3 regions of the Arthrobacter sp. UYCo732 genome follow, and region 2 is predicted to be linked to each of the others. Evidence: riboswitches for the same ligand, from Rfam matches in the RefSeq annotation. Region 2 holds a riboswitch; each other region holds the start of a gene.
The links. Region 2 has a riboswitch for S-adenosylmethionine ahead of ABIB45_RS10115 (DUF1737 domain-containing protein). Riboswitches for the same ligand answer to the same signal wherever they lie in the genome.

Region 1 (4,203 bases), on a different contig from region 2:
TAGACGTCTCCGGCGTGCATAATGCGAGACAACCTGTGCACCCAGGGAAGTGACGTGTCCAGCTGGTTCCAAATCAGTCCCAGCGTTCCGCCGGGCCGGAGGATCCGCGCCAGTTCGGTGCTGGCCGGCACCGGATCGCACCAGTGCCACGCCTGGGCAACGCTGACGACGTCGAACGTAGAGTCAGGCAGGCCGGTGGCCTCGGCGGTCCCCTGGGTTGCCGCTACCGCCGGATAGTGGGCCCGCAGCTGTTCCAGCATGTCTGCGGACGGGTCCACGGCGGTGACAGCCAGGCCCCGCTCCAACAGGAGCGCGGCAAATTTGCCGGTACCGGCGCCCACATCGACAGCCTCACGGGCGCCGGCCGGGACCAGCCAGTCGGCGGAATCATCAGGGTAGCCGGGGCGCACCTTTTGATAGTGTTCGCCGCCGTCCTGGAAGCTCTGCCCGAGCTCCAGACGGCGTCCGTGCTCGAGCTTGGGGCCACCCCGTGCCACGTGCGGCCTCCTTCAACTGTGCCCATGCGTATCCTTCGAATTTACCGCATGGCCGCGCATCGTCAGTCAGCCGGTCAGTCCCGGCCTTAGTCGTCAGCGCCCTCAGTCATCGAGGCAGGGAGCGGCTCCGGCCGTGCCGGGGGTGTTCGGTGCCCAGTGCGGGTACGTGCGCGTGTCGTTGGCCGGAACCCAGCGGCCGGAATCCACCACATAGTCCCAGCCCAGGCCCGTGCTGCGGAGCTGTTCGAGGCCGGCCAGGAGCCGCTGGGCGTCCTCCAACCGGGAGCCGACGCCGAAGCTGGCCCGCAGGGATCCCGACGGGAGGCCGAGGCGCTTCAGCAGCGGGTGCGCGCAGAAGCGGCCGTCCCGCAGGCCAACGCCGTGCTCGGCCGAGAGATACGCGGCCACCAATCCGGCGTCGTAACCGGCCACTGAGAAATTCACGACGCCGATGGTGCCGGTGCCAGGGTCTGTGTCCGAGAAGATCTGGTGGACGGTGACGCCGTCGATCTTCCCGAGCCCGTCCACCAGGAATGACCGGATGGCTGCCTCATGGGCGTGCCAGCGGTCCTGGTCCAGCGACGCGATGACCTGCGTGGCGCGGGCCAGCGTGGCGGCCCCCAACACGTTGGGGGAGCCGCCCTCGTGGCGGGCGGGTCCGGTAGCCCAGCTGACGCCGTCGAGCTTTGCCTCCCGGACGGCGCCGCCGCCTGCCAGATGCGGCGTACCGGAGTCGAGCCAGTCGGTGCGTCCCACCAGGACCCCGGCACCAAACGGGGCGTAGAGCTTGTGGCCGGAGAAGGCGAGGTAGTCGACGTCGTCCGCGCTGATGTTGATGCGACGGTGCGGCGCCAGCTGCGCGGCGTCCACCACGATCCGCGCCCCGTATTCGTGGGCGAGGGCGGCCAGTGCCCTAATCGGGAGGATCTCGCCGGTGACGTTGGAGGCGCCGGTGACCGCGAGCAGGCTGACGTTGCCCTGCTCAAGTTCGGCACGGAGGACCTCGATGGTCCCGGCAACCGTGTCGGCGGCGACCACACTGCGGTGCGGGACGCCCTGCCACGGAAGCAGGTTGGCGTGGTGCTCGATGTCCAGGTAGAGAACGTCACCGGTGGGCCGCCCGTCCGTTTGCGGGAGGCAACCCGCGAGGAGGTTCAGCGAGTCAGTGGTGTTCCGCGTGAAGACGACGGAGTCGTCGTGGCGGCCGCCTACGAAGTCCCGGACGATGTTCCGGGCGTTCTCGTAAACGGACGTGCTGATCTGCGACGCATAGCCGGCACCGCGGTGGACGCTGGCATAGAACGGCAGGATCTCGTTGAGGTAGGCGGACACAATGGAGAGTGCGGGGGCGGACGCGCCGTAGTCCAGGTTTGCGTACCTGACGTGACCGCCCTGGATCAGCGGAGCCTGGATTTCCGCACCGGTGACGGCGGACAGCGGGCGTCCCGCAAGGGCGCCTGGTTCGCTGGAAAGACCGGTGGCGACGGTGTTCTGGATGGCGGGGGAGACGGTGGCAGTAGTCACGGGGACCTCACTCAAAAAGGATTCCCGGTCCCGGGAATCCGCGCTTGCCGGGTCCGTTCCGGACCGGCCTGGTCGTCACCCGGGGCACCCCACCGCGAATGGAGGGTTGCCGGCCAGCAAACCGGGGTTTAGCGCTGGCACTCGTGACCTGTTAAGGAGCCTATTTCATCGCTGCGGCCGGAGAAAAGCCCGGCTGAATGTTAAGTCGTTTATTACGTTCATTTACCCAGAAGGCGATTCTTGCGAACATAAGGCGGCGGACGCCCCCTTCAGGAGGCGCCCGCCGTCGATAATTCGGTAAAGTGCGCCTACAGCAGATCGTCCAGGCCGGGATTGAGGCGTTTGAGGACCTCGGAGTGCAGGATCGAGTTGGTGGCCAGCGCATTGCCGCCGAATGGCCCGTCCTGGCCCTCCAATGAGGTGAACCGGCCGCCGGCCTCCACCACGATGGGGACCAGGGCCGCCATGTCGTACAGGTTCAGCTCCGGCTCGCAGGCGATGTCAACGGAGCCTTCGGCCACCATGCAGTAGGACCAGAAATCGCCGTACGCGCGCGTCCGCCAGACGTCCTCGGTCAAGCCCAGGAAGTCATCCAGGTTGCCGCGTTCCTTCCAGCCGCCCAGGCTTGAATAAGACAGCGAGGCATCCGCGAGGTTGGACACATTCGAGACACGGAGCCGGGTTGCTGCGGCAAGGGACCTGCCCATGTAAGCGCCGGCGCCCTTTGCTGCCCACCAGCGTTTGCCCAGCGCGGGTGCGCTGACCACGCCCACCACAGGTTCGCCCTCGTCCACGAGCGCGATTAGCGTGGCCCAGACGGGGACGCCGCGGACAAAATTCTTGGTGCCGTCGATCGGATCAATGATCCAGCGGCGGGAGCCGTGGCCGGAGCTGCCGAATTCCTCACCGAGTACGGCGTCCCGGGGGCGCGAGCGGGACAGCTGGCCGCGGATGGCCTCTTCAGCCGACTTGTCCGCATCAGTGACCGGCGTCAGGTCAGGCTTGGTCTCGATGTGCAGGTCCAGCGCCTTGAAGCGGCTCATGGTCTGGTCATCCACGGAATCTGCCAGCACGTGGGCCAGGCGCAGGTCATCGTTGTAGCTCGAAGCGGGTTGGATCATGGTTCCAAACTACCGTCTAACGGGCTCAGGGTCGGGGACGTCGGGCGCCGGTCCTCTAGCCCACGCTGCCCAGTTCCTTGGATTCCTGGCCTTCCAGCCGCGGGTCGCTGCCCAGCAGGCGCCGCAGCGAAGCAAGCCGGGCCGGGCCGGTGGGACCGGCCTGCCCTTCGGCCACCCACGAGTCCAGCCCGCACTTGACCGCGGCCGCGTTGTGTTTGCAGCCACGCTCGCACGCATCCGTGCCAGGCTCCAGGTCCGGGAACGACCGCAGGATCCGGTCCGGGTCCACGTGCGCCAGGCCGAACGAGCGGATGCCGGGGGTGTCGATGATCCAGCTGCCGGCCGGGGCGCCTGCCAGCTTCAAGGCAAGGGCCGACGACGACGTGTGGCGGCCGCGGCCCGTCACCGCGTTCACGCCGCCCGTGGCCCGTTCGGCGCCGGTGAGAGCGTTCACCATAGTGGACTTGCCCACGCCCGAATGGCCCAGCATCACGGTGACTTTGCCGTCGAGGTAGGCACGTAGCATTGAAACGGCGTCGCCGTCCAGGCGGGCCGAGAGGCCGTCATCGGAACGCGCGTCGATGCCGGAGGCGGCGGAGTCGGCCGTCCGGCTGATGATCACCGGAAAGTCCAGGTGCTCATAGTTGGACAGCAGTTCTGCGGGATCCTTGACATCCGCCTTGGTGACGAGCAGCAGCGGCTCAATGCCGGCGTCGTATGCGGCCACCAGAGCGCGGTCGATGAAGCCGGTGCGCGGCTCCGGGTTCGCGGCGGCCACCACCACCACCAGCTGGTCGGCGTTGGCCACCACGGCACGCTCGATCGGATCCGTGTCATCGGCGCTGCGGCGCAACAAAGTGCGTCGGTCCTGGATCCGGACCAGGCGGGCCAGGGTGTCGGGCTCGCCGGAAACGTCCCCCACCAGCGAGACGAAGTCACCGGCCACCACAGGGGAGCGGCGCAGTTCACGGGCCCGTGCGGCGATGATGATCCGCTCGTCGCCCGAGTCCTCACCCACGACGGCGGTGTACCGGCCGCGGTCCACGGTGATGATGCGGCCC
Region 2 (4,203 bases):
GAGGACGATGGCGGGCAGCACCTGGGCGGGCACCGGGAATTGCAGGAGCGTTTCCATCCCTGCGTACAGGTCGTAGGTCCGGCCCACTGCGTTGTGTCCCGCACCCCCGGTTCCCTGGTCCGCGTAGGTGGTCAGCGCGTCGGTTTGGAAGAAGGGCAGCAGCGAGAGCAGGAAGACCCCAACAAGGACCGCGAGCGCCGTCACGTACAGCTTGCCCGCGCGCCGGGACGTCAGGTCCACCACGTTGCCGAAGTCGTTCTTCACCCGCGGGCCGTAAACCATGCCCACCACCAGGCCGGAGAACAGGACGAACAGCTCTGCCCCGGAAACAAATCCCACCGCTTCCTGGGTCAGCAGTTGGAACAGCGACGTCATGCCCAGGTGGTTGACCACCACAAAAACAATGGCCAGTCCCCGCAGGAAGTCCACGCGGGAATCGCGTTTGGACGGATCGCCATAAGCCCAGGCGCCAACCGCGCCGACGCGCCGCGGCAACTGCCACAAGGCAACCAGCAGGATCACCATGGCCGCGGCGACACTCCAGGCTGCGGCCCCGGACAGGGAGTTGGCCCGCGTGGCCTGCTGGCCCCCGCTGATAGCCGTCACCGGGCCGGTAGTCAGTCCGGACCGAACCAGGCTCTCCCCCGCAGCTCCGGCAATGCCGGAGTTGCCGGTGAGCCGCCAGTCGATACTGACCACCCCGGTATCCCCGGTGCTGGTCCGCTCGTCCCAGACGACGGCAGCGATCCTGGCGAATTCTGCGGACGTGGCCGATTTGAGGGTTTGGTCCCACCAGGACGTTTTAATGTCGGCCTCTGCGGCGCCGCCGGAGGCAGGGCTGTAGAAGGCTGCGGTCTGGAGGACCAGCGGTTTGTTCCGGGCAGCGGCATACGTGGCGTAGAAGTCTTCGCTGCCGGACTGCGTCAGCATGGCGGACAGCTCGCCGTCCGCGGGAACGGTGTTGACGGCGGAGTTGCCGCCGGTGTCATCGTGGTAAGCCGTCAGCCCCACCCAATCCACGGCGTCATCGCCCGGGTAGTACGGAGCGTAGGCGGCATCTGCACTGTTCCAGCTTCCGTCGCCGTTGGTGTCCAGCAGGGCGAAGCCTTCGGACCCGGGGGCCGGGGCGTTCCGGTGCCGTTCAAAAGGGTAGTCCCGCCCAAGGTACGGTTGCCACACCATTACCGTGCCGGCGTCGTCCGCAGTTTTGAACTCTGCGGCAACGTTCCGGAACGCCGACTTGTAGGCGACCGGCTGCTGGCCCCAATCCACCCAGCTTGAGTTCATGTCCGGGGCGAACCGGACCAGGAGCGTACCGCGGAAAGCTGACGCCAGGTCCTCAACCTTGGCTGCAAAGGCTCCAGCGGCAGCGGCGTCCACCTGGTCCAGCGCCGCCGTGGGCCGCACGGTGAGCATGGCCTGGGCGCCTTGGCCAGCGGCTTGGCCGAGGAATTCCCGGATGTCCTGCTCCTCGCCGGAGCGCACGGGCAGCGAGATTTCGTGGCACAGCAGCGCCGGCGAAGATCCCAGCCGCTCGGCAAAACCCTGCGCCGAATCGTCGCCCCACTCCAGGACAGCTCCAAGCAGGGGTTTGCCTTCCGCCGGCTCAGGCTCGGCCGCGTGGACGGAGCCCGCGGTGAGCAGGCTGAACAGGACGAGCAGGGCCGCCAGAAGTGCGGCCGGTAGCGGGCTCCGCAGTCTGGGTACGGCCGACGGCGGTACGCGCCTTAGTGCGGTTGCTGTTGGCATGCTGGTGTGGACCCTCCCCCAGTGCAGCTGCTTCAGTGATGGTGGCCGGTGCCCCCGCCAAACTCTATCGGTCTTCGCTGGCCGGTCGGTTTCGACCCGGGGCCATTCGGTTTCAACCCGGCGCCGTCCGGCTGGCCCGGCGACCTCCGGGTCAGCCGCCCAGGATTCACCCCGGTGTCGTCGCACCAGTCCAGGTTGAACGGCTGCGCGGTGACCCCGGCTTCCCCCGGGCCATGCCTGCCGGGACGGTGAACACGAAAGTGAAGCCGCCGTCGTCGGTCATGGGTGCGAACTCCTCCAGCACCGTGGTGCCATGGGCATCCAGCAGTTCCACGGAGACCTGCGCACAAGGGCCGTAGCCCGCATCGCAGGCCGCGACCGGGGCGCTGACCGCTACCCGGTCACCGGGTTTTGCCTCCGCCGGCGTCACGGTGATCGCAGGCGGCATGCACGGCGGCGGCGGCCCGAAAACGTTACGGCAACTGCCCAGCCCCACCGTCGCGAGTGCGGCACACAGCCCCCCAGGATTCGATTGTGCCGCCAGCCCGCAGGTCACGGAAGCACGCGATGGTTACGGAACATGACAATGGCGGCAGTGTAGACGGGCACGGCGGATGTTACGTTTTTGGTGAGTAATGAGAACCGGTGCCAAGCCCTGACTGGCCGGTCGGCAACCCTCCCTTTCGCGGCGGGGTGCCTCAGGTGAATACTCGGCATATCGACCCATTCGAGCTGCAAGCGTGAGAGAAGGAGATCCGTCGTGTCTGACGCACCTGCCCCTGAAGAAAAACTGTCCTACCGGCTTATCACAGGCCCGGATGACCGGGCCTTTTGTGAACGGATATCCGCCGCCCTGGCCGAGGGGTATGTGCTGCACGGCAGCCCCGCCGCCACGTTCAACGGCAACGCCGTGATTGTTGCCCAGGCGCTCATCCTCCCGGCCGCGATCGCCAGTGCGGATGCCGCCGTCGCCACGGCAGTGGAAGACCTCGAGTTCGACGGCGAGGGCCACGCGTGAGCTACGCCGGAGACCTGACCCCGCAGGAAGCCTGGGCCAAGCTGGAACAGGGCGCCATCCTGGTGGACGTGCGCACAGAGGGCGAGTGGGCCCACATCGGCATCCCGGACACCGCGTTCGCGAACGACAAGCACAACGATCCCCTGTTCATCCAGTGGACGTTCCCCGGCGGCATTCCCAACGCTGCTTTTATCGCCGACCTCAGGCAACAGGCCCCGGCGGACGACGGCACGGAACTGGTGTTCATCTGCCGTTCCGGCCAGCGCTCCGTCGCCGCCGCGATCGCCGCGACGCAGGCCGGGTTCACCTCCTACAACGTCCTCGAGGGCTTCGAAGGCGAGCCGGACCGTTACGGCGACCGCACCGTCAACGGCTGGAAAAACAGCGGACTGCCCACCAACCCGGGAAGCCGCTAAATGACATTCAACGAAGACGCCGAGGGCTGGAGCGCAGACACGCAGGCTGTCCGCGGCGGGCTGGACCGCACCCACTTCCAGGAGACCACCGAGCCCATTTTCCTGAACTCCGGCTTTGTGTACGAGTCGGCGGCCGCGGCCGAGCGCGCGTTCACCGGCGAGGATCAGCGGTTCGTCTACTCCCGCTATGGCAACCCGTCCGTGGCCACCTTCCAGGAGCGCCTCCGCCTGCTCGAAGGCACCGAAGCGTGCTTCGCGACGGCGTCGGGCATGTCAGCAGTGTTCACCGCCCTGGGTGCCCTGCTGGCTGCCGGCGACCGGGTGGTGGCCGCGCGGTCGCTGTTCGGCTCCTGCTTTGTGATCCTGAACGAGATCCTGCCGCGCTGGGGCGTGGAGACGGTGTTTGTGGATGGCCCGGACCTGGACCAGTGGCGCGCCGCGCTGTCCGAGCCCACCACTGCGGTGTTCTTCGAGTCGCCGTCAAACCCGATGCAGGAGATCGTGGATATCGCCGCGGTCAGCGAACTGGCGCACGCCGCCGGGGCCACCGTCGTCGTCGACAATGTCTTTGCCACTCCCCTGCTCCAGCGCTGCGGGCAGTTCGGCGCGGACGTGATTGTGTATTCGGGCACCAAGCACATGGACGGCCAGGGACGGGTGCTGGGCGGGGCGATCCTGGGGACGAAGGAATTCATTGACGGCCCGGTCAAGCAGCTCATGCGGCACACCGGCCCGTCCCTCTCCGCGTTCAACGCCTGGGTGCTCACCAAGGGCCTGGAGACCATGGCCCTGCGCGTGAACCATTCCTCTGCGTCCGCGCTGCGGCTCGCCGAATGGCTCGAGCAGCAGCCGGCCGTCAGCTGGGTCAAATACCCGCTACTGAAGTCGCACCCGCAGTACGCTTTGTCGGCGAAGCAGATGAAGGCCGGCGGCACCGTCCTCACCCTGGAACTTGCGACGGCGGGTGGCCGCTCGGGCAAGGACGCCGCCTTTGCGCTGCTGGACGCCTTACGGATCATC
Region 3 (4,203 bases), on a different contig from region 2:
CTTGCGGTTGCCGTTGACGGCGGCCCGGCCCAGGCGGTCTTCGAACGGGGCGAGGTCGTCCACTTCGACGCACCATCCCATCCAGCCGCCGCCGGCTTCGGACCGTGCCCGGACAGCCTGCCCGAAGGGAGCCTTGTCCGAAGCCGGGTGGTTCAGAACCTCTACAACTTCCAGGTATTTGTGGTCGGCGAGGGGAATGATCATGTTTCGGGTTCCGAAACGGGGGTGCACTCCACCCTTCACGGCTTCAACGCCGAGGGCGGACGAAATACGTTCGGTGGTGGCAACGAGGCCATCTTGTTCACAGGCGTAAGAGACGTGATCCATGCGCATGCCATCATCTTGGCACTTTGTGATGCGCCTCTCAGCTAAGGGTTGCCTTACCAGGTTTTGTGTTTCGGCAGCCCATCGACACCCGCGCACAACAACCCTGAAAACCGCCCCTGACCACCTTCGTCACAATCCTGTTACCGGCCCGGAAGCCTTCCTACACTGAACGCACATGCGCAGTGCCATATCTCGTCAAAGGAGCCCTGAATGTCGAACGGATGGTCTTTCGAAACCCGCCAGATCCATGCTGGCCAGGAGCCGGACAGCGCCACAGGCGCCCGTGCCCTCCCGATTTACCAGACGACGTCGTTCGTCTTCCCCAGCGCGGAAAGCGCCGCCAACCGGTTTGCCCTCGCGGAGCTCGCGCCGATCTACACACGCATCGGCAACCCCACGCAGGATGCCGTGGAGCAGCGTATTGCCAGCCTGGAGGGCGGGCTGGCGGCCCTTCTGCTGAGTTCCGGACAGGCGGCGGAAACCTTTGCCATCCTGAACATTGCCGAGGCCGGGGACCATGTGGTGGCCAGCCCCAGCCTCTACGGCGGTACTTACAATCTCCTGGCGCACACCCTGAAGAAGTTCGGCATCTCCGTGACGTTTGTGGCGGACCCGGACAACCTGGAGCAGTGGCGGGACGCCGTGCAGCCCAACACCAAGCTCTTCTTTGCCGAGGTGGTCTCCAATCCGCGACAGGACGTGCTGGACATCGAGGGCGTGTCGCAGGCCGCCCACGATGCCGGCGTGCCGCTGATCGTGGACAACACCCTGTCCACGCCTTACCTGATCCGCCCGCTCGAATGGGGCGCAGACATTGTGCTCCATTCGGCGACCAAGTACCTGGGCGGGCACGGCTCTGCCATCGCCGGCGTGATCGTGGACTCCGGCAATTTCGACTTCGGCAAGGACCCGGAACGGTTCCCCGGCTTCAACACTCCGGATCCGACGTACAACGGGCTCGTGTACGCCCGGGATCTCGGGGCCGGAGGGGCGCTCGGCGCCAACCTGTCCTACATCCTGAAGGCGCGGGTCCAGCTGCTTCGTGACCTCGGCTCGGCGGTGTCCCCGTTCAACGCCTTCCTGATTGCCCAGGGGCTGGAGACGCTGAGCCTGCGGGTGGAACGGCACGTGGCCAACGCAGTCGACGTTGCGCGCTGGCTGGAGGCAAGGGACGACGTCGAATCGGTCGCCTATGCGGGTCTGCCGTCCAGCCCCTGGTACGAACGGGGCCGCAAGTACGGTCCCAAGGGCACCGGTGCCGTGGTTGGATTCACCCTGGCCGGCGGGGCGGAAGCAGGCAAGCGCTTCGTGGACGCCCTGGATCTCCACTCGCACGTGGCCAACATCGGGGACGTCCGCTCGCTGGTCATCCACCCGGCGTCCACCACGCACAGCCAGCTCCCACCCGAGCAGCAGGCCATCGCCGGTGTGACACCGGGGCTGGTGCGTCTATCGGTGGGCATCGAACACATTGATGACATCATCGCCGACCTCGAAGCAGGGTTCCGGGCGGCCAAGGGCGCGGCCGTCAGCTGAGCCAGGAAGCCCCGCGAAGTCACAACCAGTCACACTCTTAGCCAGAGGCCGGGGCTGTTTCGTACACTCGAAGCAGGTCATGAGTGTCAGCGACAGCCCCGGCTTGCTGGCCGGCAACCCTCTTCCGTGGCGGGGTGCCCCGGGTGAGGACCTGGCCAGCCGGTCAAATGACGGCGGGCAAGCGCGTAGAAGAGGTCCTTTCCATGACGATCACCATCTCCCGAACTGCGGCTCCCGGAAACGGCGTGGTCCGCTACGCCAGCATTGGCGGCCTGCAGCTCGAAGCCGGCGGCAACCTGCCGGACGTCACTCTGGCATACGAAACGTGGGGAACGCTGAACGCGGACGGCTCCAATGCCGTCCTGATTGAGCATGCTCTGACCGGCAGCACGCACGTGACGCGCGGCGACAGCGACGAGCCCGGCTGGTGGGAGCAGCTGGCCGGACCCGGTGCGCCGGTGGACACTGACCGTTTCTTTGTGGTCTCCATCAACATTGTGGGCGGCTGCTACGGCTCCACCGGCCCGTCGTCGGAAGCCCCTGATGGAAAGCCATGGGGATCCCGTTTTCCGTTGGTGACGCTGCGTGACACCACGGAGGCTGAGGCGCGGCTGGCTGACCAGTTGGGCATTCACAGCTGGTTTGCCGTGCTGGGCGGCTCGTTGGGCGGCGCGCGTGCGCTGGAGTGGGCGGTCAGCTTCCCGGAACGGGTGCAGCGCTGCGCTGTGATCTCGGTCGGGGCGGCGAGTACGGCCGAACAGATCGCGTTCGCCCAGGCGCAGACCCTCGCCATCCGGCAGGACATCAACTTTAACGACGGCGACTACTACGGCGGACCGTTGCCCCAGGACGGCCTGGCGCTGGCCCGCCGCATCGCCCACATCACTTACCGTTCGGCAGAGGAACTCGACGGCCGTTTCGGACGCTCAGCGCAGCTTCCCGAATCACCGCTTCGGGCCGCAGCGTTGGGGGAGCGCGGGCGCTATCAGGTGGAAAGCTACCTGGACCACCAAGGGAAAAAGCTGGTGAGCCGCTTTGACGCCAACAGTTACATCGCGCTCACCGATGCATTGATGAGCCACGATGTCAGCCGCGGCCGGGGCTCCCTGGACGAGGCTCTTGGCCGCGCCACCGCCAGGTTCTTCGTGGCGGCCGTGGACAGCGACCGGTTGTACTTTCCGTCGCAGTCCCGCGAACTGGCCGACGCGCTCCCCGGCGAGGTGGACGTCCATGTCATCGAGGCTCCGATCGGCCACGACGGCTTCCTGACCGAGATCGGCCAGCTCGGCAACCAGCTGCGGAGCGTGTTCCTGGTCTAGGACGGGTTCCAGGTTTAGGGCCCGTTCTGGTTCAGGGCGGAGGTTCCCTGCCGCCGAGGTTCTGGGCGGGGATCAGCCGTTCATGATGTCGGAGCGGCGCTTCATGTATTCCTCCATGGCCAGTTCACCATTGCTGTACTGCTGGTCCAGCTCGGCTAGCTTCCGGGCGCGGTAGCCCTGCGGGGCCGACGGCGGCGGGGGAGTCGCCGGGGCAGAGGGGGCCTTGGGTGTTTCTGCACTGCGCTGCTGCCCGTTCTGGGGCTCCCCATACTGTTGCGGCTGACCGTACGGCGGGAACTGCTGGCCGGGGAACTGCTGGTCGGCGGGCGGAACAGGCTGTATCGGCGGGAGTGGCTGGCTCGGCGGCAGGGGCTGCGGGCTCATGATCTCGCGGTAGCCGCCGCTCATGTAATCCTGCTGCGTGTAGCCATCGCGGGGCTGCCGGTTTTGCTGTCCGGGAAACTGACCGGGGTAGCCGCCGGAGAACCCCTGCCCCTGATTCCGTTTGTTGACAGATTTCCGGTACATCCGCATCGCAATCGGAATCACGAACGACAGGATGATGATCCAGAAAAACAAGCTGTTCACGGTGTAGCGCCTCTCATATGTGTCCTTCCAGCTTAAGCCCCGGCCAGCCTAAGTCTCCGGAGCCACCCAGACGGCCCGGATTCCCAGGAAAGCCCCGTCCCGGTCCACGGCGCACTGCACCGCACGCTCCACGGCTTTGCCCCGCGTCGTGCCGCGAAGGGGCCCGATCGGGCGCGTCGAACACACGGATGTCCAGCTCGCAGCGACCGGGACAGAGGATGTGCCGCCAGAAACCGGCCAGCCGCCTTTTCAGCAGGACCACGTGCATCGGCGCACCGTCCCACGGGAACGCGGGAGCGATGCCGCCCAGATAATGCCCGGCGGCGGAATAGCCCATCACGTATTCGTCGTAGCACTGGATCAGGTCGATCCGCCGAGTGGGGCCGGGCGCCGCGCCGGCGGCTAGCGGCGGACGTCGGTGGTGCCCAGCGGA

Region 1: another riboswitch for S-adenosylmethionine. It lies ahead of ABIB45_RS00810 (aminotransferase class V-fold PLP-dependent enzyme); the one in region 2 lies ahead of ABIB45_RS10115 (DUF1737 domain-containing protein).
Region 3: another riboswitch for S-adenosylmethionine. It lies ahead of metX (homoserine O-acetyltransferase MetX); the one in region 2 lies ahead of ABIB45_RS10115 (DUF1737 domain-containing protein).

Annotation. Positions count from the first base shown of each region.
Region 1 covers NZ_JBEPPJ010000001.1:180,133-184,335, forward strand. Annotated here, with positions in the region: gene ABIB45_RS00805 (class I SAM-dependent methyltransferase) at 1-497, opposite strand, end outside; gene ABIB45_RS00810 (aminotransferase class V-fold PLP-dependent enzyme) at 600-2,021, opposite strand; SAM riboswitch class IV at 2,057-2,170, opposite strand; gene hisN (histidinol-phosphatase) at 2,330-3,142, opposite strand; gene rsgA (ribosome small subunit-dependent GTPase A) at 3,198-4,203, opposite strand, start outside.
Region 2 covers NZ_JBEPPJ010000005.1:123,667-127,869, forward strand. Annotated here, with positions in the region: gene opgC (OpgC domain-containing protein) at 1-1,749, opposite strand, end outside; gene ABIB45_RS10110 (hypothetical protein) at 1,916-2,197, opposite strand; SAM riboswitch class IV at 2,381-2,496, shown strand; gene ABIB45_RS10115 (DUF1737 domain-containing protein) at 2,510-2,767, shown strand; gene ABIB45_RS10120 (rhodanese-like domain-containing protein) at 2,764-3,183, shown strand; gene ABIB45_RS10125 (O-succinylhomoserine sulfhydrylase) at 3,184-4,203, shown strand, end outside.
Region 3 covers NZ_JBEPPJ010000003.1:255,282-259,484, forward strand. Annotated here, with positions in the region: gene ABIB45_RS07335 (VOC family protein) at 1-333, opposite strand, end outside; gene ABIB45_RS07340 (bifunctional o-acetylhomoserine/o-acetylserine sulfhydrylase) at 538-1,863, shown strand; SAM riboswitch class IV at 1,939-2,053, shown strand; gene metX (homoserine O-acetyltransferase MetX) at 2,067-3,182, shown strand; gene ABIB45_RS07350 (hypothetical protein) at 3,255-3,770, opposite strand; gene ABIB45_RS07355 (SGNH/GDSL hydrolase family protein) at 4,173-4,203, opposite strand, start outside.